Regions from separate parts of the Streptomyces sp. NPDC002896 genome, predicted to be linked through region 2. Evidence: riboswitches for the same ligand, from Rfam matches in the RefSeq annotation. Region 2 holds a riboswitch; each other region holds the start of a gene.
What was found. Region 2 has a riboswitch for ZMP and ZTP ahead of ABT009_RS17560 (bifunctional 5,10-methylenetetrahydrofolate dehydrogenase/5,10-methenyltetrahydrofolate cyclohydrolase). Riboswitches for the same ligand answer to the same signal wherever they lie in the genome.
Positions count from the first base shown of each region.

Region 1: another riboswitch for ZMP and ZTP. It lies ahead of ABT009_RS07680 (phosphoribosylaminoimidazolecarboxamide formyltransferase); the one in region 2 lies ahead of ABT009_RS17560 (bifunctional 5,10-methylenetetrahydrofolate dehydrogenase/5,10-methenyltetrahydrofolate cyclohydrolase).
Region 3: another riboswitch for ZMP and ZTP. It lies ahead of ABT009_RS14275 (glycine hydroxymethyltransferase); the one in region 2 lies ahead of ABT009_RS17560 (bifunctional 5,10-methylenetetrahydrofolate dehydrogenase/5,10-methenyltetrahydrofolate cyclohydrolase).

Region 1 is NZ_JBEOVA010000004.1:131,213-140,655, reverse strand. It holds gene ABT009_RS07725 (non-heme iron oxygenase ferredoxin subunit) at 1-129, shown strand, start outside; gene ABT009_RS07720 (NAD(P)/FAD-dependent oxidoreductase) at 126-1,340, shown strand; gene ABT009_RS07715 (3-phenylpropionate/cinnamic acid dioxygenase subunit beta) at 1,401-1,973, shown strand; gene ABT009_RS07710 (alpha/beta fold hydrolase) at 2,022-2,891, shown strand; gene hcaB (3-(cis-5,6-dihydroxycyclohexa-1,3-dien-1-yl)propanoate dehydrogenase) at 2,888-3,724, shown strand; gene ABT009_RS07700 (long-chain-fatty-acid--CoA ligase) at 3,755-5,338, shown strand; gene ABT009_RS07695 (hypothetical protein) at 5,340-5,801, shown strand; gene ABT009_RS07690 (MFS transporter) at 5,984-7,387, opposite strand; gene ABT009_RS07685 (YceI family protein) at 7,707-8,366, shown strand; ZMP/ZTP riboswitch at 8,388-8,476, shown strand; gene ABT009_RS07680 (phosphoribosylaminoimidazolecarboxamide formyltransferase) at 8,507-9,443, shown strand, end outside.
Region 2 is NZ_JBEOVA010000008.1:372,757-382,199, forward strand. It holds gene ABT009_RS17540 (glycosyl hydrolase family 95 catalytic domain-containing protein) at 1-1,941, shown strand, start outside; gene ABT009_RS17545 (glycoside hydrolase family 12 protein) at 1,986-2,699, shown strand; gene ABT009_RS17550 (ABC transporter ATP-binding protein) at 2,900-4,699, shown strand; gene ABT009_RS17555 (ABC transporter ATP-binding protein) at 4,752-6,545, shown strand; ZMP/ZTP riboswitch at 6,609-6,695, shown strand; gene ABT009_RS17560 (bifunctional 5,10-methylenetetrahydrofolate dehydrogenase/5,10-methenyltetrahydrofolate cyclohydrolase) at 6,718-7,584, shown strand; gene ABT009_RS17565 (NUDIX hydrolase) at 7,609-8,103, shown strand; gene ABT009_RS17570 (class I SAM-dependent methyltransferase) at 8,168-8,824, shown strand; gene ABT009_RS17575 (MerR family transcriptional regulator) at 8,844-9,206, opposite strand; gene ABT009_RS17580 (alpha/beta fold hydrolase) at 9,271-9,443, shown strand, end outside.
Region 3 is NZ_JBEOVA010000007.1:91,958-101,400, forward strand. It holds gene ABT009_RS14275 (glycine hydroxymethyltransferase) at 1-1,423, opposite strand, end outside; ZMP/ZTP riboswitch at 1,458-1,546, opposite strand; gene rocD (ornithine--oxo-acid transaminase) at 1,695-2,909, shown strand; gene ABT009_RS14285 (glutathionylspermidine synthase family protein) at 2,931-4,118, opposite strand; gene ABT009_RS14290 (hypothetical protein) at 4,182-4,556, opposite strand; gene ABT009_RS14295 (phosphodiester glycosidase family protein) at 4,696-6,369, opposite strand; gene pdxR (MocR-like pyridoxine biosynthesis transcription factor PdxR) at 6,609-8,015, opposite strand; gene ABT009_RS14305 (carboxymuconolactone decarboxylase family protein) at 8,063-8,584, shown strand; gene ABT009_RS14310 (isocitrate lyase/PEP mutase family protein) at 8,718-9,443, shown strand, end outside.

The DNA.
Region 1 (9,443 bases), on a different contig from region 2:
CTGCACTCGAGCAAGTTCTGCCTGAAGAACGGCGAGGTCCAGGGCCTGCCCGCCACGAAGAACGCCTGTCCGCACCGCGTCGAGGTCCGCGACGGCGACGTCTACCTCTTCCCGGGAGTGACCCCGTGACCGAACGTGTGGTGATCGTGGGCGGCGGCATCGCGGGCGTGAGCACGGCCGGCGCGCTGCGGGCCGGCGGGTTCAACGGCGACCTCACCCTCGTCGACGCCGGCGAGTTCCCGTACGACCGGCCGCCGCTGTCGAAGGAATTCCTGGCCGGCACCAAGGACATCAAGCAGATCGCCCTGCAGTCCCCGCAGTGGTACGACGACCAGTGCATCCGCCTCGTCAACCGGACCGCCGTCGGAGCGCTCCGGCCACGGGACGGCAAGGTCGAGCTCGCGGACGGCACCCTGCTGCCCGCCGACCGCGTGGTACTCGCCACCGGAGGAGGCGCGGCGCGCCCGCCCATCCCCGGCATCGACAGCGAACGCGTCCATGTGCTGCGCAGCGCCGACGACGCCGACCGGCTGCGCCCGGCACTCGTCGCCGGCGCCCGCGTCCTGGTCGTCGGCGCCGGCCTGATCGGGGCCGAAGTCGCCTCCACGGCCGTCCACCTCGGCTGCGAGGTCACCCTGGTCGACCCGGTGGCCACGCCTCTCGCGGTGGCGCTCGGTCCGGAACTGGCCACCTGGCTGCATGAGCTGCACCAGCGGCACGGTGTCACGACCGCGCAGGCCGCCGTGGAGTCGTTCACCGATCGCGGTGACGCCATCGAGGTCCGCCTGGCCGGAGCGACCGAGCCGCAGGTCTTCGACGTGGTCGTACTAGGCGTCGGCATGGTGCCGAACACCGAGCTCGCCGCCCTGGCCGGCCTCGAGGTGGACCGCGGCATCGTCGTCGACACCGGCCAGGTCACGTCCAACCCGGCCGTACTCGCGGTGGGCGACCCCGCCCGGACCCGCGACGGCGGCGTCCTCCTTCCGCGTACCGAACACTGGGAGGCGGCCCAGCACGACGGGGCGCGGGCGGCCGCGACGATCCTCGGCACCCCCGCACCCGCGCCGGCGGCATCCTGGTTCTGGACGGACCGGCACGGACGCCACGTCGAGGCCGTCGGGCACATGGATGCCGCCGAGCAGACCGTGCTGCGCGGCTCCTTCGACGACACGGCCTTCTCCGTCTTCGGTCTGCGCGACGGGCTGGTCGTCGCGGCCGCCGCGGTCGACGACTCCTCCGCCGTCAGGGCGGCCCGCCGGATGATCGACCGGCGCATCGCGGCCGATGTCGGGAGGCTTTCCGACCCCTCCGTGAACCTGCGCAGCCTGTTGCGCGGGTGACGTGCCGCCCTACGGCACACCGAGTACCGCCTGACCGCGGAGAAGGGATCGAATGACACCGTGAGCACTGCCACCGAGCCGACCCGGTCACGCGCAGGGACGCGCGCCGACCGCGACACGCACTTCGAAGTCGAGCAGTTCTACTACGAGGAGGCCGCCCTCCTCGACGACGGCCGCTACGCCGACTGGCTCGACCTGCTGGCCGACGACCTGGACTACTGGATGCCGACCCGCACCAACCGGCTCCGCCGCCAGCAGGCACTGTCCATCGCGGCACGCGGCGAGGCCGCGTTCTACGACGAGACCAAGGAGAGCCTGGCCTGGCGCATCCGCCGCTTCGACTCGGGCATGGCCTGGGCCGAGGACCCGCCGTCCAGGACCCGCCACCTGGTGACGAACGTGATGGTGCGACACATGGACCCGGCCGAGCACCCCGAGTTCACCGAGGACGACCTCCAGGTGCGCTCCGCGTTCCTGGTCTACCGCAACCGCCTCGAGCGCGAGGAGAACGTGTTCGCGGGCAGCCGCACGGACGTCCTGCGCCGCGTCGGCGACGGCCTTCGCGTCGCACGGCGGACCATCCTCCTCGACCAGAACATCCTGCAGGCGAAGAACATCTCGACCTTCTTCTGATCTCGCCTCACTTCTTCTGATCTCGCCTCGCTTCAAGCTTTCTTTCCGATGGGAACTGTCGTGACCGACCTCGAACTCAAGCACCACCGCGTGCCCACCTCGCTGGGCGAGATCGCCGTGGCCGAAACCGGCGAAGGGCCCGTGCTGGTGATGCTGCACGGCGGCGGACCGGGCGCCTCCGGCGTCAGCAACTACCACCAGAACCTTCCGGCTCTGGCGCGGCACTTCCGGGTCGTCCTTCCCGACCAGCCCGGCTTCGGCGGCAGCTACCGCCCCACCGAGGAGGACCTGGACAAGCGGTCCATCACCGAGATCACGGTGGACGCCCTCTTCCAGGCGCTCGACTCCCTGGGAATCGACACCTTCCACCTGCTCGGCAACAGCCTCGGCGGCGCGGCCGCCATCGCCATGGCGCAAGCGCGCCCGGAACGCGTCACCCGGCTGGTCCTGATGGCTCCCGGCGGCGGCTGGCTGCCCTTCGGCCCCACCCCCACCGAGGGCCAGAAGGAGATGTTCCGCTACTACAACGGCGGCGGCCCGACCGAGAAGAAGATGGCGGCGTTCATCCGCACCATGGTCTTCAATCACAAGCAGTTCGGCGAGGACGTCGTCAAGGCACGCTACGAGGCGTCGCTCGACGAGAGCCACATCGCCTTCTACCACCGCTACAATGCGGCGTTCGCCAAGCGCGGCGGCATGGACCCGCTGTGGCGCGACCTGCACAAGATCAAGGCGCCCACGCTGCTGCTCTGGGGCCGCGACGACCGCACGATCACCCTCGACGGCGCCCAGCTGATGCTCAAGCAGATCCGCGACGTCCAGCTGCACGTGTTCGGCCGGTGCGGCCACTGGGTCCAGCTGGAGCGGCAGCGCGAGTTCGAAGAGCTCGTCAACGGCTTCCTGGCGGAGCAGTCATGAGCGGCGGCTGGCTCGAAGGGTACGCCGCGCTGATCACCGGCGGCGGGTCGGGCATCGGCCGCGCGGTGGCCGAGCGCTTCCTCGCCGAGGGCGCGGCGGTCACCGTCCTCGGCCGCGACGCGGACCAGCTCGACGACGTCGTACGCTCCGCCGCCGACCCGAGCCGCGTCCACACCGTGACCGCCGACGTGCGCGACTCCGACCGGCTGCACGCCGCCGTCGCCGAGACCGTGGAGCGGTTCGGCAAGCTCGACACGCTCGTCACCAACGCCGGCGTATGGGACTACCAGCGCCAGCTCACCCGGCTCGGAGCCGAGGAACTCGACACCGCCTTCGACGAGATCTTCTCCATCAACGTCAAGGGCTATCTGCTGGCGGCGCAGGCGGCCTGGCCGGATCTGGTGAAGAGCCGCGGCAGCATCGTCATGACGCTCTCCAACGCCTCCTTCTACGTCAACGGCGGCGGCCCCCTCTACACCGCCAGCAAGCACGCCTGCCTGGGCCTCATGCGCGAACTCGCCTACGAACTCGCGCCCAAGGTCCGCGTCAACGGCGTCGCCTGCGGCGGCATGAACACCGACCTGCGCGGCCCGGAAACGCTGGCCCTGGGCGGCCGTTCGATCGGGGCGTCCTTCGCCAAGCGCACTGCCGACACCCCGCCCCCGCCCATCCCCCTGCACGACTCCAGCACGGACCCGCGCGACTTCACCGGCCCATACGTGCTGCTCGCGGCCCGCGAACAGAGCGGCCCCATCACCGGACACGCGATCTCCGTCGACGGCGGCATCGGCGTACGCGGATTCGCGCGCGCGGCCGGCGGAGACGAACTCTGACGACTGACGACGCTCAACGAGGAGCTGACCGTGACGAGACCCCACCCGCGCAACTCCGGCCTCCGGGTCGACCTCAACCCGGCCGCCGCGGTCGCACGCAACGCAGGACACCAGGGCGACAGCGTCGTCATCCGCTATGCGGGAGGTGACCTCACGTACGCCCAGCTCGACGACAAGGCCGCCCGGCTGTCGAGCGTCCTGGCGGCGGGCGGTGTCGCCGACGGTGACCGGGTCGCCTACCTGGGCCTCAACAGTTCGGCGTTCGTGGTGACGATGCTCGCCGCGTTCCGGCTCGGCGCCGTGTTCGTCCCGGTCAACTTCCGTCTCGCCGAACCCGAACTGCGGCGCGTCCTCCCGGGAAGCGGTGCAAAGGCGATCGTCTGCGAGGAGGGACACCGCCCGGCCGTCGAAGCGGTGCGCGCGGACACGGCGCTGCAGCGATTCCTCCTCGTGGACGACGACCCGGAGGTGCCGGCCACCGATGCAGAAGGCTGGGAGCACTGGTCGCCGCTGATCACGGCGGCGACGCCGAGCACCTCCCTCGTGGCGAAGTACGCCGACGACCCGGCCATCCTGATGTTCACCTCGGGCACCACCGGCACGCCCAAGGGAGTCGTGCTCAGCCACGGCAACGCCTGGTGGAACTCCGTCAACGTCGAGCTGCGGATGGACACGCGCCGCGGCGACGTCACGTACGCCGCCGCCCCGCTGTTCCACATCGGAGCCCTCAACAGCTTCGTGCTGCGCACCCTCGTACGCGGCGGCACCGTCGTCGTGCGCCGCTCGTTCGACCCGCAGGCGTGTCTCGACGACCTGATGACCCACCGGGTGAACTCTATGTTCGGCGTCCCGCAGATGTTCGCCGCTCTCGCCCGCGTTCCCGGAGTCTTCGACCAGGACCTGAGCCATCTGCGGTCGATCGTCGTCGCGGGCGCACCGGTACCCCCGTCCCTCGTCCAGCTCTACGCCAGACACGGCGTACTCCTGCAGCAGGCGTGGGGCCTGAGCGAGACCGCGCCCTTCGCCACGCACCTGCCGGCCGAACACACCCTGGACAAGGCCGGATCCGCCGGAATCGCCATGCCCTACACGGAGGTACGCGTCGTCGACGCCGCCACCAACGAGCCGGTGAAACCGCACGTGCCGGGGGAGGTCGTCGTCCGCGGACCCAACGTCACCGCCGGCTACTGGAACAATCCGGAGGCCACGGCGGCCGCCTTCGACGACGAGGGCTGGTTCCACTCCGGGGACATCGGCTACCTCGACGAGGACGGCTACCTCTACATCGTCGACCGCCTCAAGGACATGATCATCAGCGGTGGTGAGAACGTCTACCCGGCCGAAGTCGAGCGCGTCCTGGCCTCCATGCCGGGCGTCGTGGACGTGGCCGTGGTGGGTGTCCCTGATGAGCAGTGGGGCGAGGCCGTCGCTGCCGTGCTGACCGTTGCCGACGACACGGTGATCACCCTGGACGACGTACGCGAGTACGCCGCCCGCCACCTGGCCCGCTACAAGCTGCCCCGACGCCTGAAGCTCGTCCAGGCGGTGCCGCGCAACGCCTCGGGCAAGCTGGAGAAGGTCGCCGTCCGGCGCCTGGCGACCGAGGAGAACTGACGTGATCACGGCACCCGCTCTCCCCGTACGGTTCGTCCTGGGCCCCGGATGGGAGACGTTCGAGGAATCCGTCCGGCGCTCTGCGGCCGACCTCCGCGTGCGCCGCAACGACGTGACCGTGGACGTGCGTCTGGAACGCTGCGCCGCGGGACGCCTGCGCGACACCTACCCCGTAAGCGCCCATGACGTCGAGGTGTGGATCGGCGACGGGTGCCCGGACGGTGTACTGCCCGACCTGTTGCGGACCCTCGTGGACACCGTGCAGCGAGCCGACGCGGACTGCCGACGCGTCGTGCATGCCGTGCACGTCGGCGAGTTGGGCAGGATCGCTGCCGCGGAGTCCGCCGGTTTCCGTTACGTCGTCGACGTCGACCTCGGGCAGGAGGAACTCAGCCTGCTGGCCGCCGAACCGGGTTGGGTGACCAGCACCGACATCGACTTGGACCGCGTTCCGGGCGCCTGAGCGCTCCGTTCTGCCGCCTGCCGAGAACCCACGACGGCCCTCAGCAGGGGATACGATGCGCATCCTGTTCGCCCAGGCCCTGCCCGCCGCCGTCACCCTCGCCGCCGTTCTGACGGCGGGGTGAGTCCCGTGCCAACGGCCGGGTCGTCGGCGGCGGGTTCGAACCCGGGGTGCTGCGCGGATCAGACGTGATCGAGGCTGCGGCCCGTGCTGCGCGGGCCCAGCAGCGCCACGTCCAGGCACAACAGGACGACCAGCACCGCGGAGCCGGTGAACACGGCCGCGGCGCCGAGGTCCTCCAGGACGGTCAGCGCGACGAACGGCAGGATCACCGACGTCAGCCGGGACAGGGAGTACGCGATGCCGATCGCGCTGCTGCGCAGGCCTGTTGGGAAGATCTCGGTCTGGTAGACGTGGAAGGCGTTGGAGAATACGTTGCTGCACACGGTGAGCAGGAAGCCCGCAACGACGATCACCGCTGAGGACTCGGCGAAGCCGAACACCAGGCCGCACACCCCGATCCCCAACGCCGAAGCGACGATCAGTGTCCTGCGTTCGATCCGGTCGATCAGCGGGATCGACAGCGCCGAGCCGATCGGATAGCCGAGGAAGCTCAGGGCGGCGTAACCCAGCGACGTGGTCACGGTGAAGCCCTTCGATGCCAGCACGATCGGGGCCAGGGAGCCGAACCCGTAATAGCTGACGGTCTGCAGGACCTGGAAGATCCACCACATCACCGTGCGCCGACGGAACTCCCCGCGGAACATCTCCCGCAACGGAATACGGCGTTCGGGCTGCTCATCGGCAAGCGGCACCGGAGGCAGCTCGGTTCCGCCCCGCTCCTCACGCACCCGGTTCTCGATGTCGGTGACGATGCACTGCGCCTCCTCCTGCCGCCCGTGCACGCTCAGCCAGCGCGGCGACTCGGGCAGCCGGGTCCGCATCAGCTGGATGAACGCCGCACCCAGCGCACCGGCGATCAGCAGCCAGCGCCACCCCTCGATGCCCAGCAGCTCCCGGGACGCCACCACCCGCGCCCCGAACAGCGCCGCCACCGGCACGCCGACGAACCCGAAGGTGTAGGCGTACGCGATGTACCGGCCGCGCACGGCGCGCGGCAGAAACTCGGCCAGGTAGGTGTCGACCAGCACCAGCTCCGCGCCCAGCCCGATCCCGGACAGGAGGCGCAGCACAAGCAGCCACTCCAGGTTGGGCGCGGTGGCCGCCAGCAGGGAGAACAGCGAGTATCCGCCGAGGTTCACCAGGAACATCAGGCGCCGTCCGAAGCGGTCCGCGAGCACCGACAGTACGTTCGCGCCGACGAACATGCCCAGGAACGCCGAGGCGATCACCATGGACTTCTGCGTCGAGGTCAGCGACCACGGTTCGGCGAGCGCCGCGGCGAGGACTCCGCCGAGGAAGATCTCGTAGAGGTCGAAGAACGCGCCGATGCCGACGATGAACGTGATCCGGCGATGCCATCTGCCGGCCGGAAGCCGGTCAAGCCGTGCCGCGGCGCTCGCGGCGATGGAAGGCGAGACGGGAGTGGGCGAGGGCTGCGGGGTTGATGGGGCGCTTTCGAGCATGGGGCGGCTTTCTGAGATACGGAATCAACGCGTCGGCGGCTCGCGGCGCGGGGAGCGGTCGGCGGCCGTGGTGCCAACTCGCCGAAAGATGCGGTGTACATGAAAGTACAAGTCGTTGATCGAATTCCGGAAGAGGTTTCTCGGGGTGATCGGACAACTCCGTTGAGCAAGGAATTCGCCTCAGCGGAATTCGTGTTGATCCTGTGGATCTTTGCGGGCGGACCCCTGGAATCCGGACGACGGCCCCATCCCGCACCGAGGGTGGGCGCGAGGGCGTGATAGCACGGTAGTGATCACATAAGAAGGAGACGACGTCATCATGGGTTTCTTCAGCCGTCGCCATGCCCCCACTATCGAGTCTTCGCCGGCTGTCGGCCCCCGTACCTCTCCCGCGGCTTCCGGCACGGCCACCGCCGTCCTGGACCCCTCACTCGTGGCTCTGACCGGCCACTGGACCATCGACCGCCCGCACAGCAGGATCGGTTTCTCCGTGCGCCATGCCATGGTCACCACCGTGCGCGGGGCATTCTCCGACTACCGGAGCGATCTGTACTTCGACGGTGAGCAGCCTTCCCGGTCCCGAGCCGAGATGGTGATCCAGGTCGCCAGCGTCGACACCGGTGTGGAACAGCGTGACGCGCATCTGGTCGGCCCCGACTTCTTCGACGCGAACAGGCACCCGGAGATGGCCTTCCGCAGCACCTCCACGGTGCACGTCGGCGATGACAGCTACCGCATGACCGGGGACCTGACCATCCGCGGCATCACCCGTCCCGTCGAGCTGGACCTCACCTACCTCGGCTCGGTCGTGGACCCGTTCGGCTTCGAACGCGCCGGTTTCGACGGTACGACCACCATCGACCGCACCGACTGGGGCCTGGTGTACAACCAGAGGCTGGAGGCGGGCGGGGCCATGGTCAGCGAGAAGATCCGGCTGCAGTTCGACATCTCCGCGATCCGGGCCGCGCCGGTGGCGTAGACCCTTACTGCCGATAGAGTTGTGCCCGGCCGCGACTGGCGAGGGTGGACCACCACCGGGGAGCGGCCGACCCCGATGCGATGTGAGCGTCGACCGCCTGGGCGCCTCCGTCAGCGATGTCCCGCTGAGGAGGCCAGGACATGGAACTGCGCTACGGAACCAACCCTCAACAAGCAGCGGCACACGTCGCACCGGTGACGCACGGCAGATGGCCGGTTCGGGTGCTGCACGGACAACCGTCCTTCATCAACATGCTGGACGCGCTCAACGGGTGGCAGCTCGTGCGTGAGGCCAGCCAGTCGCTGGGCAGGCCCGCAGCCGCCTCGTTCAAGCACGTCTCACCTGCCGGCGCGGCCCTCTCCGGACCCGTCGACGATGTCACGGCAGAGCTCTACGGACTCGCCGGCGACCGCGTGGGCGACCTGACCAGCGCCTATCTGCGTGCTCGAGATGCTGATCCGAAATCCTCCTACGGCGACTTTGCCGCCCTCTCGCACCCTGTCGACACCGAACTCGCAGAGCTGTTGGCCGGCGTGGTCTGCGACGGCGTCATCGCCCCCGGGTACGCGCCCGGCACGGTCGCAACGCTCAGCAAGAAGAAGAACGGCCGCTTCCTGGTCGTGGAAGCAGACGCGACGTTCGTGCCCCCACCGTTCGAGGAGCGAGAGGTCTTCGGTCTGCGCCTGACCCAGGCACGCGACGAGGTGCAACTCTCCGCCGCCCTACTCGGCCACACCGTGGGCGGTTCACTGCCGCAGACCGCCGCGGACGATCTGATGCTGGGGCTCGCGGTACTGCGCTACACCCAGTCCAATTCGGTCTGCTATGTGCGCGGCGGGATGACGCTCGGAATCGGCGCCGGCCAGCAGTCCCGTGTCGACTGCACCCGTCTTGCCGGGGCCAAGGTCGACACCTGGTGGCTGCGGCGCCACCCGGCCGTCCGTGGCCTCGCCTTCCGGCCGGGGATCCGGCGCCAGGACCGTATCAACTGGCAGATCCGGTTCATCGAGGGCGATCTCACCCCGGACGAGACCGGGCGCCTCGCTCAGGCACTGTCCACGCCCGCCGAGGAGTTGA
Region 2 (9,443 bases):
CGCTCCGTCGACTTCACCACCGGCGTCGCCGACGCCGTGTGCGCGGACTGGCGCAGCCGAGTCTTCGTCTCACGCGCCGACGACGTCATCGTCCAGTACGTCACCGGACCGGACCTCACCCTGGACATCGCCCTCGACCACCGTCTCCCCGGCGTCCCGGCAGGCCTGTCGGTCGGTCACGGGGCGGCGCTCACCCGCGAGGGCGCCCTGTTCACGCTGCGCGCCCGCTACCCGGACAGCGACCTCGCGTACACCGGTGTGACCCTCGCGGTGACCACCGGCGGCCGTACGACCGTGGAGCCGCCCGGCGTGCGGATCGAGGGCGCCGATGGCGTACTGCTCCTCACGCGCGTGCACCGCCACACCGGTGAACTGGACGTCCTGGCAGAGGCCGACGCGATGCGCGCCCTGCTGCCCGATCTGCCGCTCGACGTACGGCCAGAAGACGAGGGCCTCGCCGACGCAGCCGACGCCTACGCCCACCTCCTCGGCCGCCACACCGCCCTCCACCAGCCCGCCTACGAGCGCGTCTCCCTCCGCCTCGGCCCCGCCGAAGGCGATCCCGCGGGCGGCGGCGCAGACGACGCCGACCGCGCCCTTCCCGGCTCCGAGCTGCTCAGCCGCCCCAAGAGCGCCGCCCTCCTGGAACGGCTGTTCGCGGCGGGCCGCTACCACCTGCTGTCCGCGAGCGGCATGCTGCCGCCGCGCCTGCCCGGCCTGTGGACCGGAGATTGGGACACCGCGTGGTCGGGGGCGTTCACCACCAACGCCAACCTCAATCTGCAGACCGCGTCGGCGGCCGCCACCGCCCTGCCCGAGGTCCTCGAGGCACACGCCGCCCTCGTCTACGGCCAGCTGCCGGACTGGCGGGACAACGCTCGCGCGATCTTCGGCACCCGCGGCATCGTCGCGCCCTCGCACACCGACGGCGAGTCGGGGCACACGTACCACTTCAGCCGCGAGTACCCCCTCCACCTGTGGACGGCGGGTGCCGACTGGCTGCTGAAGCCCCTCGTCGACCACGACGAGACCCGCGGCGAACAGGACCCGCGCCTGGCCGCAGCCCTCGCTGAAGTGGCGCAGTTCTACGAGGACTTCCTGACTCGCACAGGCCCCGACGGCCATCTCGTCGTCGTCCCCTCCTACTCCCCGGAGAACCGGCCGGCGAACGCGAGTTGGGGCGCTCTCAACGCCGCCATGGACCTCTCCGCGGCCCGCCACGCCCTGATCACCGCAGCCGCGTACCACCCTGGCACCCCGGACGCCGACCGCTGGCGCGCCCTCGCCGACCGGCTGCCGCCGCACCGCGTCAACGACGACGGCGCGATCGCCGAATGGGCCTGGTCGGGCCTCGACGACTCCTACGACCACCGGCACCTCAGCCACCTCTACGGCGTCTGGCCGCTGGACGAGATCAACCCCTACGACACCCCAGGGCTCGCCGCGGCCGCCCACCGCGCGCTCCAGCTCCGCGGCGCCGAGAACGACTCCGCACACGGACATCTGCACCACGCCCTGATAGCGGCCCGCCTGCGGGACGGCGAGCGGGTCGAAGCCGCCCTGGACCAGGTCCTGACGGGCGACTTCTTCCACGCCTCGCTGATGAGCGCGCACTACCCGAACCGCGACGTCTACAACGCGGACGCCGCCCACGCACTGCCCGCGCTGCTCGTCGAGATGCTGGTGCAGTCGACACCGGACCGGCTCGTCCTCCTGCCCGCGCTCCCGGACGCGTACGCAAGCGGCCAACTGCTCGGCGTACGCACCCGCTTCGGCGCCGAAGTCGACCTCACCTGGGGCCCGGACGGCGCCACCGCCGTGATCCGACCCACCCGCAGCGTCCGCATCGACCTGCGGACGCACTCCCGGACTTCCACCGGCGCGCGCCCGCTCTCCCTGCGCGCCGGGGAAGACCGCGTCCTCACTCTGGAGGCGCGGTAGATCGAAGAACTCAGCAAATCCCCCCACCCATGGAAAGGGACACCATGGCACGACGCACACTGAGCAAGGTCACCAAGGCTCTGCTGGCCCCCGCGCTCGCGCTCGGCGCGACGATCGGCCTCGCATCCGCCCCCGCCCAGGCCGCCGTCTGGAACTCCTGCGACCAGTGGGGCAACACCACGCTGAACGGCTACACGCTCTACAACAACATCTGGGGTTCCGGCGCCGGCAGCCAGTGCATATGGGCCAACTCCGGCACCAACTGGGGCGTCTGGGCCGACCACCCCAACACCGGCGGCATCAAGTCCTACCCCAACTCCAAGAAGGTGATCAACAAGTCGATCACCTCGCTCGGTTCGCTCAGCAGCAGCTACAACGTCACGGTCCCGTCCTCCGGCGCGTACAACACCTCGTACGACATCTGGGACACCGACTACGACTACGAGATCATGCTCTGGGTCAACTACAACGGAGCCGTCGGACCGCTCGGCACCTCGCAGGGCAACGTCACCCTCGGCGGCCACACCTGGACCGTCTACAAGGGCAACAACGGCGCCAACGAGGTCTTCTCTTTCCTGCGCACCTCGGACTCCAGCTCCGGCACCGTCAGCATCCTGCCGATCCTCAAGTGGATCAAGGACACCAAGGGCTGGATGGGCAACGAGACCATCGGAGACGTCCAGTTCGGCTACGAGATCACCTCGTCGTCGGGCGGGCTGGACTTCCAGACGAACAACCTGACCGTCTCCAGCAGCTGACCGGCTGACGGCGGGCCAGAAAATCGCAGCACGGCAACACAGCACCACGGCACCATGGAGCACCGCGAAAGGGAGCCGGTCCCGTCCGGGGCCGGCTCCACCACCCACCGGAACCCGCGAGGTGACCCGTACTGACCGGCCCACTGACGCAGCGCATCGCGCTGCTCCGCCCGCTCCGCACCGTCCCCCGCCCCTTGCTGGTGGGGCTTTCGCTGCTCCTGCTCGCCCAGGCCCTGCTGCCCGCGGCCACCGCGGTCGCCATGGGGCATCTCATCGGCCGCGCCGAGCGGCTGACCGGCGACGGAGTCCTCGGCGGCCTCCTGTGGCCCCTGGCCGCCTTCACCTGCCTCCTCCTCGTCGCGCACCTCCTCGAGTCGTTCATCGAGCCCCTGGACTGGCTGCTCAAGGCGCGGATCGTCGGCGCACACCGGGCCGCGCTCCTGCGCCGCGCCGTCTCCGTCCCCACCATCGGCGGCCTGGAGCAGCCCAGGACCCAGCAACTCGTGCAGGCCGCCTCCGCGGACCCGGAGAACTGGACCGAGCGCACCCCGGCCGACGGCGCCGCCGCCCAGCTGCGGTTCATCAGCGCCGCCTGCGGCTTCGTCGCCTCGTCCGCCGTCCTGGTCGCCTTCGCGTGGTGGGCGGTGCCCGTGATCCTGCTGCCCGTCGTCGCGCTGCGCATCCGCTTCGTACGCCGCTTCGCGGAGCTGATCCGGCAGTGGCTGACCCGCGCCGACCGCGCCCAGCAGGGAGGGGTGTGGGCCGAGGCGCTGACGTCGCCGAGCGCCGGGAAGGACGTGCGCACCTTCGGCCTGGCCGGGTGGATGCTCGCCGAGCACCGGCGTCATCTGATGGGCATGTTCGAGCCGTTGTGGCGCAGGACCGTCCACACGTCCTGGGAGAACATCGGGCACGGGATCGTCGTTCTCGGCTGTCTGCTCGCCGTGTTCGTACCGGCAGCGGCGGGCGGTGCGGACGGCACGTACTCGGCGGCCGTCGCCACGGCCGTGCTGAGCGCGGGCTGGTCGCTGGTGAGCCTCGTCGACTACGCCGACGGGCGCGACGTCGCCGGGGCCGAGGCCGCAATCGAAGCAACCGAGGAGCTGGAGAAACTCCTGCCGGTGTCCGACGATGCCGGTGCGCTCCATGCCGGACGTGTGCCGCGCCAGGGCGCGCAGATGCCCGACGGCTCTCTCCACGTCCGCTTCGAGAGCGTCTCCTTCTGCTACCCCGGCACCGAGCACACCGTCCTCGACGGCCTCGACCTGGAGATCCGCCCCGGCGAACTCCTCGCCGTCGTCGGCCTCAACGGCGCCGGAAAGTCCACGCTCATCAAGCTGCTCTCCGGCCTGTACGAGCCGACCGGCGGCCGTATCACCGCGAACGGCACCGACCTGGCCGAGCTCACGCCCGACGCGTGGCGCCGCCGCATCTCGGTCGTCTTCCAGGACTTCGTACGCTACGAACTCTCCGCCGCCGACAACGTGACCCTCGGCCAGGCCGCCGTCCCCCGGAACGACACCGCGCTCGAAGCGGCCGCCCGCGACGCGGGGCTGACCGCCGTCCTGGAGCGGCTGCCGCAGGGCTGGGACACCCCGCTCGCCCGCTCCCGCACCGACGGCGTCGACCTGTCCGGCGGACAGTGGCAGCAGGTCGTCCTCGCCCGCGCGCTCTACGCCGTGCACACCGGCTCCCGGCTCCTCGTGCTCGACGAGCCGACCGCCCACCTCGACGTACGCACCGAGTTCGACGTCTTCGACCGGCTCGCCCGCGCCCGCGGCGACGACACCTCCGTCGTCCTCATCTCGCACCGCCTGTCCACCGTCCGCCAGGCCGACCGGATCGTCCTTCTCGACGGCGGCCGCATCACCGAATCCGGCAGCCACGACGAACTGATCGCCCGGCAGGGCACGTACGCCGAGATGTTCGCGATCCAGGCCGAACGCTTCCGGCGCGGCCACGAGGACCGCATCGAGGAAGGCGAGTACGGCATTGAGTGAGGCGAGTACGGCATTGAGTGAGGACGAGACCGGCAAGAAAGGGGCGGTACCGGTGAGGCGCACACTCGCGCTGTGGGGCGAGCTGTTCGCGCTCTCCTGCCGCCGCATCCCGGCCGCCACCGCGGCCACCCTCGCCGTACTGCTGCTCGGCGTGCCCGCCACCATCGGCGTCGCGCTGTCCCTGCGCACCGCCGTGGACGGCATCACGACCGGCGACCACGACGTGGCCGTCCTCGGTGCGGTCTGCGCGGCCTGCGCCTACGCCGCGACCCGCACCCTGAACCACATCGGCCGCTCCCTCATGATCATGTCGACCGAGAAGATCGGGCTGACGGACATCCATGAGGGCATCCACCGCGACATCGCGACGCTGGAGGGCCTGGAGCACCTGGAGCGCACGGACTACCTGGACCGGGTCACCACGGTCCGTACCTCCGCCTGGGCCATTGTCGCGAGCATGTGGAGCGCGATCGCGATCTTCACGGACGTGCTCCAACTCGTGGTGCTGCTCCTGCTCCTCGGCACGGTCAGCCCCTGGCTGCTGCTCCTGCTGCCCGCCGCCGCACTCCCGCTGTGGGCCAACGCCCGCGGCCAGCGGCTGATCAACGCGGCGGAGACCGACACCGCGGAGTACCAGCGCGTGCAGCGCCATCTGTTCAAGCTCGGCACGCGCGCGGCGACCGGCAAGGAGCTCAGGGTCGCCGGCGCGGGGGAGGAGATCGTGCGGCGGCAGAGCGCGGCCTTCGGGGCCGTGGTCGACGGCCGTTACCGGGCCCGGATGCGCGCGGCACGGCTACGGGCCGTCGGCTGGACGGTGTTCACGCTCGGCTTCGGCGGCGGCCTCGCGCTCGTCGGCCACCGCACGGCACACGGCCTCGGGACGCCCGGCGACCTGGTGCTGACGATCACCGTCGCGGCGGCGCTGCGCCAGTCCGTGCAACAGGCGGTGATCCGGGCGGCCGGGGCGATCGACGCGATGCGGCTGATCGGCCCGTACCTGTGGATGCGCGAGTACGCCGCCGAGCAGCGGAACCGCAACACCGGTACGGCGCCCAGCCCCGACGTCCTGCGCGACGGCATCACCCTCACCGACGTGTCGTACGTCTACCCGGGCACCGAACGCCGCGCGCTGGACGGGATCAGCGTCACGCTGCCCGCCGGCGCCGTGGTCGCGGTGGTCGGCGAGTTCGGCTCCGGCAAGACGACGCTGGTGAAGCTGCTGTCGAAGTTCTACCGCCCCGACGAGGGGCGGATCACCGTCGACGGCACCGATCTCGCCGAGCTCGACACGGACGCCTGGCGGGCCCGGAGCAGCGCCGCGTACCAGGACTTCGGGCGCTTCCACACCGTGTTCGCCCAGACGGTGGGCCTTGGCGACCTCCCGCACATCGACGACCGCGAACGCATCGCGGAGGCAGTCCGCGCGGCCGACGCCGAGAGCCTCGTCGCCCGCCTCCCGGACGGCCTGGACACCCAGCTCGGCCGCGAACTGGGCGGCGTCGACCTCTCCGAAGGCCAGTGGCAGAAGACCGCGCTGGCCCGCGCCTCCATGCGCCCCGACCCGCTCCTCTTCGTCCTCGACGAACCCACGGCCTCCCTCGACGCCCCGAGCGAACAGGCCATCTTCCAGCGCTACATGAACCGCGCCCACGCCCTCGCCACCCGCACCGGCGCCGTGACCGTGATCGTCTCCCACCGCTTCTCGACCGTGAGCGGCGCCGACCTGATCCTCGTCCTCGACAAGGGCAGACTGACGGAACACGGCACACACGAGGAACTGCTGGCACTGGGCGGGCGGTACGCGGATCTGTACGGCATCCAGGCGACGGCGTATGCGGCGACCTGAGCGGCCGTGACGCCTGCCGGGGCAATTCGCAGCACGCCGAATACCTCATGTCCACTACAGTGCGCTGTGGGCCGTGACTGGCGCTGAGGTGGAGCACCACCGGGGAGCGGCCTGACGTGGACGTCGATGCCGTGCGCCTGGGCGAGTGGTCGACCACGCCTGGGAGGCGATGATGTCCCCGACTCGGACAGCCCAGCTCATGGACGGCACCGGCCTCGCCCGGCGCATCGGCGAAGAGACCGCGACCAAGGCGGCGGAGATCTCACAGCGCACGGGTGTCGCGCCGTGCCTGGCGACGGTGCTGGTGGGCGACGACCTCGCCTCGGTCACGTACGTCCGCATGAAGCGGGCCCGCTGCGCCAAGGCCGGCATCCGGTCCCGCCACATCGGCCTGCCCGCCGCCACCACGACCGCGGAGCTGGTCGAGGCGCTCGCTGCTCTCTCCCGCGACCCCGAGGTCCACGGCATCCTGCTGCAGCACCCTGCCGGGCGGCACATCGACGAGCGGGCGGCGTTCGAGGCCATCGCTCCGGAGAAGGACGTCGACGGCGTCACGATGCACTCCTTCGGCGCGATGAGTTTCGGACTGCCCGGCTTCGTGTCGTGCACGCCCGGCGGGATCATGCGGCTCCTGGACGAGTACGGCGTCGAACTCGCCGGCAGACACGCCGTCGTGATCGGCCGCAGCCCGATCCTCGGCAAACCGGTCGGGATGCTCCTGCTCGCGCGGGACGCCACGGTCACGTACTGCCATTCCCGCACCGCGGACCTGCCCGCGATCGTCCGGGAAGCGGACATCGTGGTAGCGGCCGTGGGACGACCGCGACTGATCCGCGGTCAGGACATCAAGCCGGGCGCGGTGGTGATCGACGCCGGATACAACCCCGGCAACGTCGGCGACGTGGACTTCGACACCGCCCGCGCCCATGCCCGTCTGATCACCCCCGTACCCGGCGGGGTCGGCCCGATGACCATCGCCGTCCTGCTGGCACAGACGGTGGAGGCCGCCGAACAGCAACTCGGCAGGCGGAAACGCTGACGTCGTTCTGCGATCGTGAGTGCCATGGGTGAACTGGTGGAGCGGGTCGATGAGCAGGATCGGGTGGTCGGGGTGGTGGAGCGGGGCGAGGCCATCGAGAGACAGTGGCTGCACCGCGTCGCGACGACCGTCTGTCGAGATCCGGAGGGCCGCATCCTGGTGCATCGGAGACAGGAGGACGTGTCCCGGTTCCCGGGGCAGTACAACTGGTTGATCGGCGGGGCCGCAGGGGTCGGCGAGTCATACGAGGAGGCTGCCGCTCGCGAACTCGCCGAAGAGTTGGGGGTTCAGGCATCGGTGCGATTCGTCTTCAAGCTCCTCTGCCGAGGGGCGATCAGCCCATACTGGCTCGGCGTCCATGAGGCCGTCGTCACCGAGGCGATCGTCCCTGATCCGTCGGAGATCGCCTGGCACGGCTGGGTCTCCGAGGGCGAGTTGCAGGACGCGCTTCAGCGGTTGACGTTCGTACCTGATGGCGCCGACGCTCTGAGGCGTTACCTCGCCGAGCCGACACCGTAGCCGGGCGTGCGGCCATTTTCCGGAGCGGGCGTCGCCGGAACCCACGGTCTGGTGGGATGGCGGCATGAACCTGCTGTCGCCCCGCGTCCTGCAAACCCTTCACCGGTTCAATGCCGCTCATCCATGGGACCACAACGCCCACTACCACCGGTGGATCCTGCGGCAGCTTCCGAAACGATTCGACCGTGCCCTGGACGTGGGCTCCGGAAGTGGCGACCTGGCCAGGCTCTTGGCCATACGCGCCAAGGAGGTGCAGGGAATCGACTCGGATCCGGCGATCGTCGCCCGGGCACGGGAGCTGACTCCTCCGGCCGCCCCGGTGACGTTCTCCGTCGCGGACGTGCTGACCGGGGTCCCCGCCGGTTCCTACGACGTCATCACGTGTGTCGCCGTCATCCACCACCTGCCGTTCACCGAAGCGCTCACCCTCTTGCGCCGGCACCTGGCACCCGGAGGAACGCTGGTGGTCGTCGGACTGGCTCGCGCGGAGACCCGAGGCGACCACCTGCTCGGCGCCATCGCCATCCCGCTGAACCTCGCCATGGGCTGGTTCAAGAACAAAGGCCGCAAGGCACCACGGCCAGTCTCGATGACCGCCCATACCCGCCCTGCGGACATGAGCTTCCCCGACATCGTCCGCGAAGCCCGCCAGGTCCTGCCGGGTGCACGGCTGCGCCGCCGGCTGTTCTGGCGCTACACGTTGGTGTGGCACCAGCGCTGAGTGGTCGGGATCGAGCCGGTTACCGCCTCTGCCGCGCCTCGGTCGCATCGCGGAACTCGGCCAGCGCGGCGCGGCGGCGGCGCAGATCCGCGATGTCCGCGTCCATCCGCTCCAGGTTCGCGGCCATCGTCCGCAGCACCTCCGGGCAGGGGTCGATCCCCGGCCCGGCATCGGTGGCGCACGGCAGCATCTCGCGGATGGCGCCGGTGGTCAGCCCGGCCGCCAGCATGCCCCGGATGCGGGCGACGACGTACGGGGCTTCGGGCGCGTACACGCGGTATCCGTTGCTGTCGCGGTCGGGGCACAGCAGGCCCTGCTCCTCGTAGTACCGCAGCAGCCTCGTCGCGACCCCGGTCTGCTGTGACAGCTCGCCTATCAGCACCGATTCTCCTCACCGCGCCTGGGACTTGACCTTCACACCGGTGTGATGGGTCAACGTACGGGGCATGCGCGATTCATTCCCCGCCCTCGCCACCACCGTCACGGGAACCGGTCCGGGACTGCTGCTCGCCCATGGCGCCACCGGCAGCATCGAAGGCAACTTCGCCCCGGTCGTGCCGGCCCTCGCCGCCGCCCACACAGTCGTCGCCCCCGACTATCCAGGCTCCGGCGGGACCCC
Region 3 (9,443 bases), on a different contig from region 2:
AGAGCGGGAAGCCGTCCAGCAGGTCGGCGGCCCGGCGCGAGACCTCGTCGGCGACCTTCTCGTCCAGGACGTGCTGCGCCTTGGAGGGGGCGCCCTTGCTGGTCGTGCCCGGCTGGGTCGAGGTGAGCACCCGGTCGATCAGGGCGGCGATCTCGTCCATCTCGGTGGTGCCCAGACCGCGGGTGGTCAGGGCCGGGGTGCCGATCCGGATGCCGGAGGTGTACCAGGCGCCGTTGGGGTCCTGCGGGATGGCGTTGCGGTTGGTCACCACACCCGAGTCGAGGAGCGCGGACTCGGCCTGGCGGCCGGTGAGCCCGTAGGAGGTCGCGACATCGATCAGGTTGAGGTGGTTGTCCGTACCGCCGGTGACCAGCGTGGCGCCGCGCCGCATCAGGCCGTCGGCGAGGGCGCGGGAGTTGTCGACGATGCGCTGGGCGTAGTCGCGGAAGTCGGGGCGGCGGGCCTCGGCGAGGGCGACGGCCTTGGCGGCCATGACGTGCGGCAGCGGGCCGCCGAGCACCATCGGGCAGCCGCGGTCGACCTGCTCGACGAGCGAGTCGTCGCACAGGACCATGCCGCCGCGCGGGCCGCGCAGCGACTTGTGGGTGGTCGTGGTGACGATCTGCGCGTGCGGTACGGGGTCGAAGTCGCCGGTGAGCACCTTGCCCGCGACCAGGCCCGCGAAGTGCGCCATGTCGACCATGAGGGTCGCGCCGACCTCGTCGGCGATCTCCCGCATGATGCGGAAGTTCACCAGGCGCGGGTACGCCGAGTAGCCCGCGACGATGATCAGCGGCTTGAACTCGCGGGCGGTGGCGCGCAGGGCCTCGTAGTCGAGAAGGCCGGTCGCCGGGTCGGTGCCGTAGCTGCGCTGGTCGAACATCTTGCCGGAGATGTTGGGCCGGAAGCCGTGCGTGAGGTGGCCGCCGGCGTCCAGGGACATGCCGAGCATGCGCTGGTTGCCCAGGTCGCGGCGGAGCTCGGCCCAGTCCTTCTCGGAGAGGTCGTTGACCTGGCGGGCACCGGCCCGCTCCAGGGCGGGGGCCTCGACGCGCGCGGCGAGGACGGCCCAGAAGGCGACCAGGTTGGCGTCGATGCCGGAGTGCGGCTGGACGTAGGCGTGGCGGGCGCCGAAGAGCTCCTTGGCGTGCTCGGCGGCGAGGCCCTCGACGGTGTCGACGTTGCGGCAGCCGGCGTAGAAGCGGCGGCCGATGGTGCCCTCGGCGTACTTGTCGCTGAACCAGTTGCCCATGGTCAGCAGGACGGCGGGCGAGGCGTAGTTCTCGCTGGCGATCAGCTTCAGCGAGGCGCGCTGGTCCTCGATCTCCTGGCCGATGGCGTCGGCGACGCGGGGCTCGACACCCCGGATCACATCGAGGGCGCTGCGGAAGGCGGTGGACTCGGTGGAGAGGGGCTCTGGCATGTCGTCGGACCTCCGGACGCGGACACGGGATGCACGGGTCGGCCCAGGCGCACGGCACACGGTTTGCGCGGGCCGCTCCCCGATGGTCGGTCCCATCCCAGCGCGCCAGTCACGGCCCGCGGCCAGCCTACCGGCAAGGCCGCAGGGCGGCCTTGCCGGTCCAGGATGCGGGAGCGCTGCCGATGGGGCGCCGCCCGCAGCGCCGCGCCGTGCAGGCAAATCGGGTAGAAAGGGCACACCTGCCCTTCTCTGCCGTACGGACGGAGGTCCCGTGAGTGCTGCCGATGCGCTCATCGCCTCTGCCGAGGCGCACACTGCGCACACCTATCACCCGCTGCCCGTCGTCATCGCGACCGCCGACGGGGCGTGGATGACGGACGTCGAGGGGCGCCGCTATCTCGATCTGCTCGCCGGGTACTCGGCGCTCAATTTCGGGCACCGCAACCGGCGGCTGATCGAGGCCGCGCACGCGCAGCTGGAGCGGGTGACGCTGACCTCGCGGGCCTTCCACCACGACCGGTTCGCGGAGTTCTGTGCGCGGCTGGCCGAGCTGTGCGGCATGGAGATGGTGCTGCCGATGAACACGGGTGCGGAGGCGGTCGAGACCGCCGTGAAGACCGCACGGAAGTGGGGCTACCGGATCAAGGGCGTGCCCGACTGCATGGCCAAGGTCGTCGTCGCGGCGGGCAACTTCCACGGCCGCACGACGACGATCATCAGCTTCTCCACGGACCCGGAGGCCCGGGCGGACTTCGGCCCGTACACGCCCGGCTTCGAGATCGTCCCGTACGGCGACCTGACCGCGATGCGCGAGGCGCTCACGGAGAACGCGGTCGCCGTGCTGCTGGAGCCCATCCAGGGCGAGGCCGGGGTGCTGGTGCCGCCCGAGGGCTATCTGCGGGGCGTACGGGAGCTGACGCGCGAGCGGAACGTGCTGTTCATCGCCGACGAGATCCAGTCCGGCCTGGGCCGTACGGGGAAGACCTTCGCGTGCGACCACGAGGGCGTCGTGCCGGACGCGTACGTGCTCGGCAAGGCGCTCGGGGGCGGCATCGTGCCGGTGTCGGCGGTCGTGTCGTCCGCCGACGTCCTCGGGGTGTTCAGGCCCGGTGAGCACGGTTCGACGTTCGGCGGGAACCCGCTGGCGTGCGCCGTGGCGCTGGAGGTCATCGACATGCTGCGCTCGGGCGAGTACCAGCAGCGGGCCGCGGAGCTGGGCTCGCATCTCCACGACGAGCTGCGGCTGCTCGCGGGCAGCGGCGGCCCCGTGCGGGAGGTGCGCGGCCGCGGCCTGTGGGCGGGTGTCGACATCGACCCGTCGTACGGCACGGGGCGGCAGATCTCGGAGCGGCTGATGGATCGGGGCGTCCTGGTCAAGGACACCCACGGCTCCACCATCCGGATCGCCCCGCCGCTGGTCATCAGCAAGGAGGACCTGGACTGGGGGCTGGACCAGCTGCGGGCCGTACTGGCCGCCAGGACCTGACGTCACAGGCCCCGAAAAGGCTTACAGGATCACATGGGGCAGGAAGCGGGCGTACTCGTCCGTGACCAGCCCCGACGACTCGCGGATGCCCAGCCCCGCCGACTCGTCCTCGACGACCCAGGCGCCGAGCACCACGCGGTTGCCGTCGAATGACGGCAGGGGCGCCAACTCCTGGTAGCAGCAGGGCTCTTCCCGTACGACGGGGTCGCCGGGGCCCGCCTCGTGCACCGTGACCCCGGCGCCCTCACGGCCGAGCAGCGGCTTGGCGACGTATCCCGTGGTCGCCGCCAGGTCGCGCGGGCCGTCGAGGTAGGCGGGCAGGAGGTTCGGATGGCCGGGGAACAGCTCCCAGAGGATGGCGAGGAGCGCCTTGTTGGACAGCAGCATCTTCCAGGCCGGCTCGATCCACAGGGTGCTGCCGGTGCCGCCGCCGTTGTCGAGCGTGTCGAGGACGTGCTCGCCGAAGCGGTCGGTCGTCAGCCACTCCCACGGGTAGAGCTTGAAGCAGCTGCGGATGAAGCGGAGCCGCTTGTCCACGAAGCGCCCGGAGAGCCGGTCCCAGCCGATCTCCTCCATGGAGATCCACTCGGTGTCGAGCCCGGCCTGCTGGGCGGTCTCCTGCAGATACGCGACGGTCATCAGGTCCTCGCCGAGCTCGTCGGCCGATGAGTGCGCGAAGTACAGGGGGCTGCCCGGCGGCAGCAGGGCGGCCTGCTTCTTCCAGGCGTCGACGAGCCGTTCGTGCAGGGAGTTCCACTGGTCGGCGCCGGGGAAGCGCTCCTCCATCCAGAACCACTGCGGGCTCGCGGCCTCGACCAGGGACGTCGGCGTGTCGGCGTTGTACTCCAGCAGTTTGGCGGGGCCGCTGCCGTCGTAACGGAGGTCGAAGCGGCCGTAGACGGACGGCAGTTCGGCCCGGCGCCGCCACGCCTCGCCGACCAGCTCGGCCAGCCGCGGATCGGTGATGCCGAGATCCGCGAACCGGTCCTCGTCGACGATGTACTGCGCCGCCGCCAGGCACATCCGGTGCAGCCCCTCGACGACCTCCTCCAGCGCCTCGACCTCGGGCAGCGAGAAGACGTAGTACGCGCTCTCGTCCCAGTACGGGCGCAGCGAGCCATCGGGGAAACGGGTGAGCGGATAGATCAGCCCCTGCTCCTCGACGGTCTGCTGCCAGCCGTCGCGGGGCTCGATGGTGCGTCGTTTCATGTGTCTGGCTGTTCCAGGCGTGCGGCAGTTGCGGGTGTCCGGCTGTTCCAGGTGTCCGGCTGCTCAGCCGCCGGAGCTGCCGTGGCCGCTGCCGAAGCCGCCGCGGTGCACATCGTCGTCATCGTCGCTCGAACCGCCGGAGCCGCTCGACTTGGTGAAAGAACCGCCGTCGACCCAGCCGTTCTTCTCCTTGCCGCCGTAGTACCAGTCGCCATCGACGGCGACCTTGCCGGTCTTACGGCTCTTGCTGCTGCCGCTGCTGCCGGTCTTGCAGTTCTTGTCGGCGACGACCTTGTAGCCCTTGGCGGCCTGGTAGCTGTCGCTGTCCACGCACCGCTTGTCCGGGTCGGACGAGCAGGAGGTGAGTGCCGCCGCGAGAAGTCCCACCCCGCCGAGTACGACCGTGCCGGACCTCAACTGCCGCCGTGCGTCTGCCATGTTCTGCTCCCCCGTAACGTTCCTGTCTCTGCCGTCCGTCAGCTGAACTGCCAACTGGTCGATGACGAACGGTGGTCAGGGTACGGGCGTGCCCGCCCGGTCGCGCAACCGGGCCCCGGACGGGCACGAGGAGCGAGCGTCAGTCGCGGCCGGCGGGCAGCACCTGGACGGTGTCGCCCACCGGGCGCTCCCCGGTCGCGTCCGACGTGGTGTTGACGAGTGTGCCGCCGACGGCCATGGCGGTCGATCCGCCGCCGTCGAGGTTCAGGGCGTCGACGGCGCCGAGCGAGCGCATGAAGGACGCGGCCTCGGCCAGCGTCAGGCCCTCGCTGACGCCCGGCTGCCGTCCGTCCACCGTGACCAGGAGCAACCGTCCCCGCTTGTCGATCCCGGCCATGGTGCGCGGCTGCCGTACGTTCGACCAGGCGTAGCCGAAGGAGAGGTCCTGCGGATCGAGGGTGCCCTCGCCGGCGGCGTCGATGTCGATGCGGCCGTCCTTCACCAGGGTCGGGGCGGCGCTGACCATGCTGTCGTCAGGGCCGAGTTCGACCCGCCGGCCCTCGGTGTCGCGGACGACCTCCTTCACGGTGATCCGCTCGCCCTGCCGGGCGTGGTCCGCCAGCCAGTCGCCGGCCGAGCCGATGCCCTGCAGCACCGAGCCGCCGGCCGGGACCGTGCCGCCGCGGGCGCCGGATGAGATCACCCGTCCGGTGGCGTCCAGCACGGCCTGGGTGCCCGGACCGGCCGGCAGGCTCGCCCCGAACAGGGAGGTGAACCGCACCAGGTCGTCCGTCTTGTTGCAGGTGAGGTCCTGGCGGGGCTGTTCGGTGGGCGTGGCACCCGGGCGGCCGCAGTTGCGCACCTTGCCCGGCACCCGGTTGATGCCCTCCACCGCATACGTGGACGACCCGGCGCGCACGGTCACCTCGGTGCTCACATCGGCGATACGGGGGTGCCGCCCGCCGTCTTCCAGGATCAGCGCGGCCCGGGTGCCGCCGGCCATCGCCTCCAGCGTGCCGTCGTAGGCCGCGGCTCCGGCCGGTGTGCCCTGCACGCCGTCGGCGTCGGAGGTGATGAAGAAGCCGCCGTTGACGGCGACCAGGGAGCCGAGCTGCGCGGCGACCGCCGACGTCTTCTCGCGTTGCGCGACGTTGCCGTTGTGGGTGCCCTCCACGGTGCCGTCGAAGGTGCGGGGGTCGATCACCGCCACGTGGATGCTCTCGCGGTCGGCCGGCTGGTCGGCGTCGTAGCCGCTCCACGCCGCCACCGAGCGGAGGCCCGCCGCATTGACCTTCTGGCTCGCGCTCTGCGCCTCGGCCTGCGCCGCGTACGAGCCGACGCGCACCCGCCAGCCCATCGTGCCGTCCGGGGTGTCCGCGTAGTCCGGCCACGACACCTGCTGTGCGACCGGCTGGAAACCGGCGTCGCGCAGTTGCTGGGCGGTGGTCTCCGCCCAGGCTTGGCTTCCCACGTCCGACCAGGTCGCGGCGCCGGTCAGCCGGTTGACGGCGGGGGCTTGAACGGTGACCGTCCAGGTGGGTGCGGCGCCTGCGCGCTCGATGACGCCGGTGCGCACCTGGACGCCCGGTGCGACGGTCTGCGTCGTCCAGTGCTCCGTCGCCGGGGTGGTGTCCTGGGCCTGGTACGCCGGTGCGGCGGTCCCGGCGGGGGTGGCGGCCCCCGCGACCCCGGAGAACATCAACGGGTTGATGGCCGCCAGGGCGACCGCGGCGCCCAGTGCGACACGCGTACGCCTATGGCGGCGGGCAGCCGTCGCCGTTCTGCCGGGACGTGTACCGCTCTCGCTGTGCATGGCATTCCCCCCAGGGATCCGACGACCGGGACCGGACGGCCGACAAGCCTCACTGGTCACGCCGGTCGGCAGGCAGGGCAATTCCAGCCACCTTCGGCGCACGGCTCGGTACCGATGAGGGAAGACATCCGGAAGGAGCGGTGAACGACCGGTCGGCCGACTCGTGTTGCGAGCAGGGCGCGCCGGACGGCCTACGCCTTTCCCACGGCCCTCCGGCACCTTCGGGCCTCGGCCCACTCCTACGGCAGTGCCCTGCACAGTGCGTCCAGCGCCCCGGACCAGGCATGGTCCGGGGGCGTCCCGTATCCCACGACGAGCGCGTCCCGGGGCTCCGCGACGGCTCCCTCGTGGCGGAAACGGCTCAGGCCGTGGACGCCGAGGCCGTGCCAGGCGGCCGCGCGGGCCACGGACTCCTCGGTGCCGGGCGGGAGTTCGAGGACGGCGTGCATCCCGGCCGCGATGCCGGTCGCCCGCACATCCGGTGCCCGCTCCGCCAGTGCGGCCACGAGCTGGTCGCGGCGGCGCCGGTAGCGCAGCCGCATGGACCGCACATGCCGGTCGTACGCCCCGGATTCGATGAACTCCGCGAGGGTGAGCTGGTCGAGGGTGCCGCACGACCAGTCGCTGACGCCCTTCGCCTCCGTGACCTCGGCGGCCAGCGCGGGCGGCAGCACCATCCAGCCCAGGCGCAGGCCCGGGGCGAGGGACTTGCTGGCGGTGCCGAGGTAGACGACGCGGTCCGGGTCGAGTCCCTGGAGCGCGCCGACCGGCTGCCTGTCGTAGCGGAACTCCCCGTCGTAGTCGTCCTCCAGGATCAGGCCGCCGCTACGCCGTGCCCAGTCGACGGCGGCGGCCCGCCGGTCGGGGTGCAGCGGCACGCCCATGGGGAACTGGTGCGCGGGCGTCATCAGCACCGCGGCCGGCCTCAGCTCCTCCAACTGGCTGGTGTTCGTGCCCAGTTCGTCGAACGGCAGCGCTGTGGTACGTAGCCCTGCCCCGGTCAGCAGCTTCCAGTGGACGTCCAGGCCGTACGACTCGACGGCCACCTCCCGGGCACCGCGTCCCCGCAGCACGGCGCCGAGCAGCATCAGCCCGTGCGAGAACCCCGCGCAGACCATGATCCGTTCGGGATCGGCGTGCACGCCACGCGCGCGTGCCAGATAGCCGGCGAGGGCGGTGCGCAGTTCGACGCGGCCTCGCGGGTCGCCGTAGCCGAGGGCGTCGTTCGGTGCGGCGGCCAGTGCGCGGCGGGCGGCCTTGAGCCACTCGGCGCGCGGGAAGGCGCCGAGGTCGGGGGTGCCGGGCGTCAGGTCGTACGTGGGGCGGCCCGCCGCCCTGCGCCGGGGTGCCGGGCCGGTCGGCGCGGGGACGGGCCGCTCGGCGACCCGGGTGCCCGAGCCCTGCCGGGCGGTGAGCCAGCCCTCGGCCACCAGATCCGCGTAGGCGTCGGCGACCGTGTTGCGGGCGATGGCCAGGTCGGCGGCGAGCGAGCGGGACGACGGCAGGCGTGTGCCGGGCGCGAGCCGTCCGGTGCGGACCGCATCGCGGAGGGCGTCGGTCAGGCCTTTCCGCAGGCCGGAGCCGCTGCCCTTGCGTAGGGGTTCGAGATGCAGGTCCACGCCCAGAGTGGCCCATGATTCCGCCATGGAAATGGACCATACTCCTGGGCTACTCCGGTCATAGTGTCGACGGCATGACGAGCAACGAGAGCACCCGCAAGGACACCTCGACGGACACCGCGTACGCCCCCGAGCACACCCCCCGGACGCAGTGGGCGAAGCACGCCCCGGACGTCTACAAGGCCATGGTGCGGCTGGACGCCGCGGCCCGTCGGGGCGTGGACCCGACGCTGCTGGAGCTGATCAAGATCCGCGCCTCGCAGCTCAACCACTGCGCGTTCTGCCTGGACATGCACACGAAGGACGCCCTTGCGGCGGGCGAGTCGGTGGAGCGCGTCATCCAGCTCAGCGCCTGGGAGGAGTCGAAGCACTTCTACACCGAGAAGGAGCTCGCAGCGATCGAACTGACCGAGGCGGTCACCGTGATCACGGACGGCTTCGTCCCGGACGAGGTGTACGAGAAAGCCGCCAAGCACTTCGACGAGACCGAACTGGCGCAGCTGATCGCGGCGATCACGGTGATCAACGCGTGGAACCGCTTCGCCGTGACCACGCGGATGGTGCCGGGGCATTATCGACCGGGCGACCACGGCTGACGGCCGGCCGCGGCGAGTGGTTCGCCACCTGCCGGGGCCTGACCGTTGTGGGCAGGCGTTCGCAGCGCGGAACTGGTGGTTACACCCACGACGTAGGGCGCCCTTCCGTACGACCTTATGGAGGTACCGCGTAGTGAGCGCTGTCGAGACGTTTCGGTCCCTGCACCACGGGCGCATGCCCGGCGACCCCCTGGTCCTCCCAGGACCATGGGACGCAGCCAGCGCCCGCGTCTTCGCGGAGGCCGGCTTCCCGGCCCTCGCAACCCCCAGCGCAGGCGTCGCCGCCTCCCTCGGCTACGAGGACGGAGCGACCCCCGCGGACGAGATGTTCGCGGCGGTCGCCCGCATCGTACGAGCCGTCGACATCCCCGTCTCCGCGGACATCGAAGGCGGCTACGGCCTCCCACCGAAGGAACTGGTGGAGCGGCTCCTGGAGACGGGCGCGGTCGGCTGCAACCTCGAGGACTCCCACCGGGGCGTCCTCAAGGACCCGCGACAGCATGCCGACTGGCTCGCGGAGGTGAGGCAGGCCGCGGGCGACCGGCTCTTCCTCAACGCGCGCGTGGACACGTTCGTACGCGGGGTCGCGGAGCCGGAGCGGGCGGTCGAGCGAGCCGCGCTGTACGTGGCCGCGGGCGCGGACTGCGTCTATCCGATCGGCGCGCCCCTCGGCGTACTTCCGCTGCTGCGCGCGGGCATTCAGGGGCCGATCAACGTGCTCGCGAAGCCGGACGGGGCCTCGCTGCGGGAGCTGGGCGAACTCGGCGGCATCCGCGTGACGTTCGGCCCCGGCCTGCAGCGCCGGGCTGCCGCAGCACTGTCGGGTGTGGCGCGCGAGCTCCTGGCAACTAGACGTCCC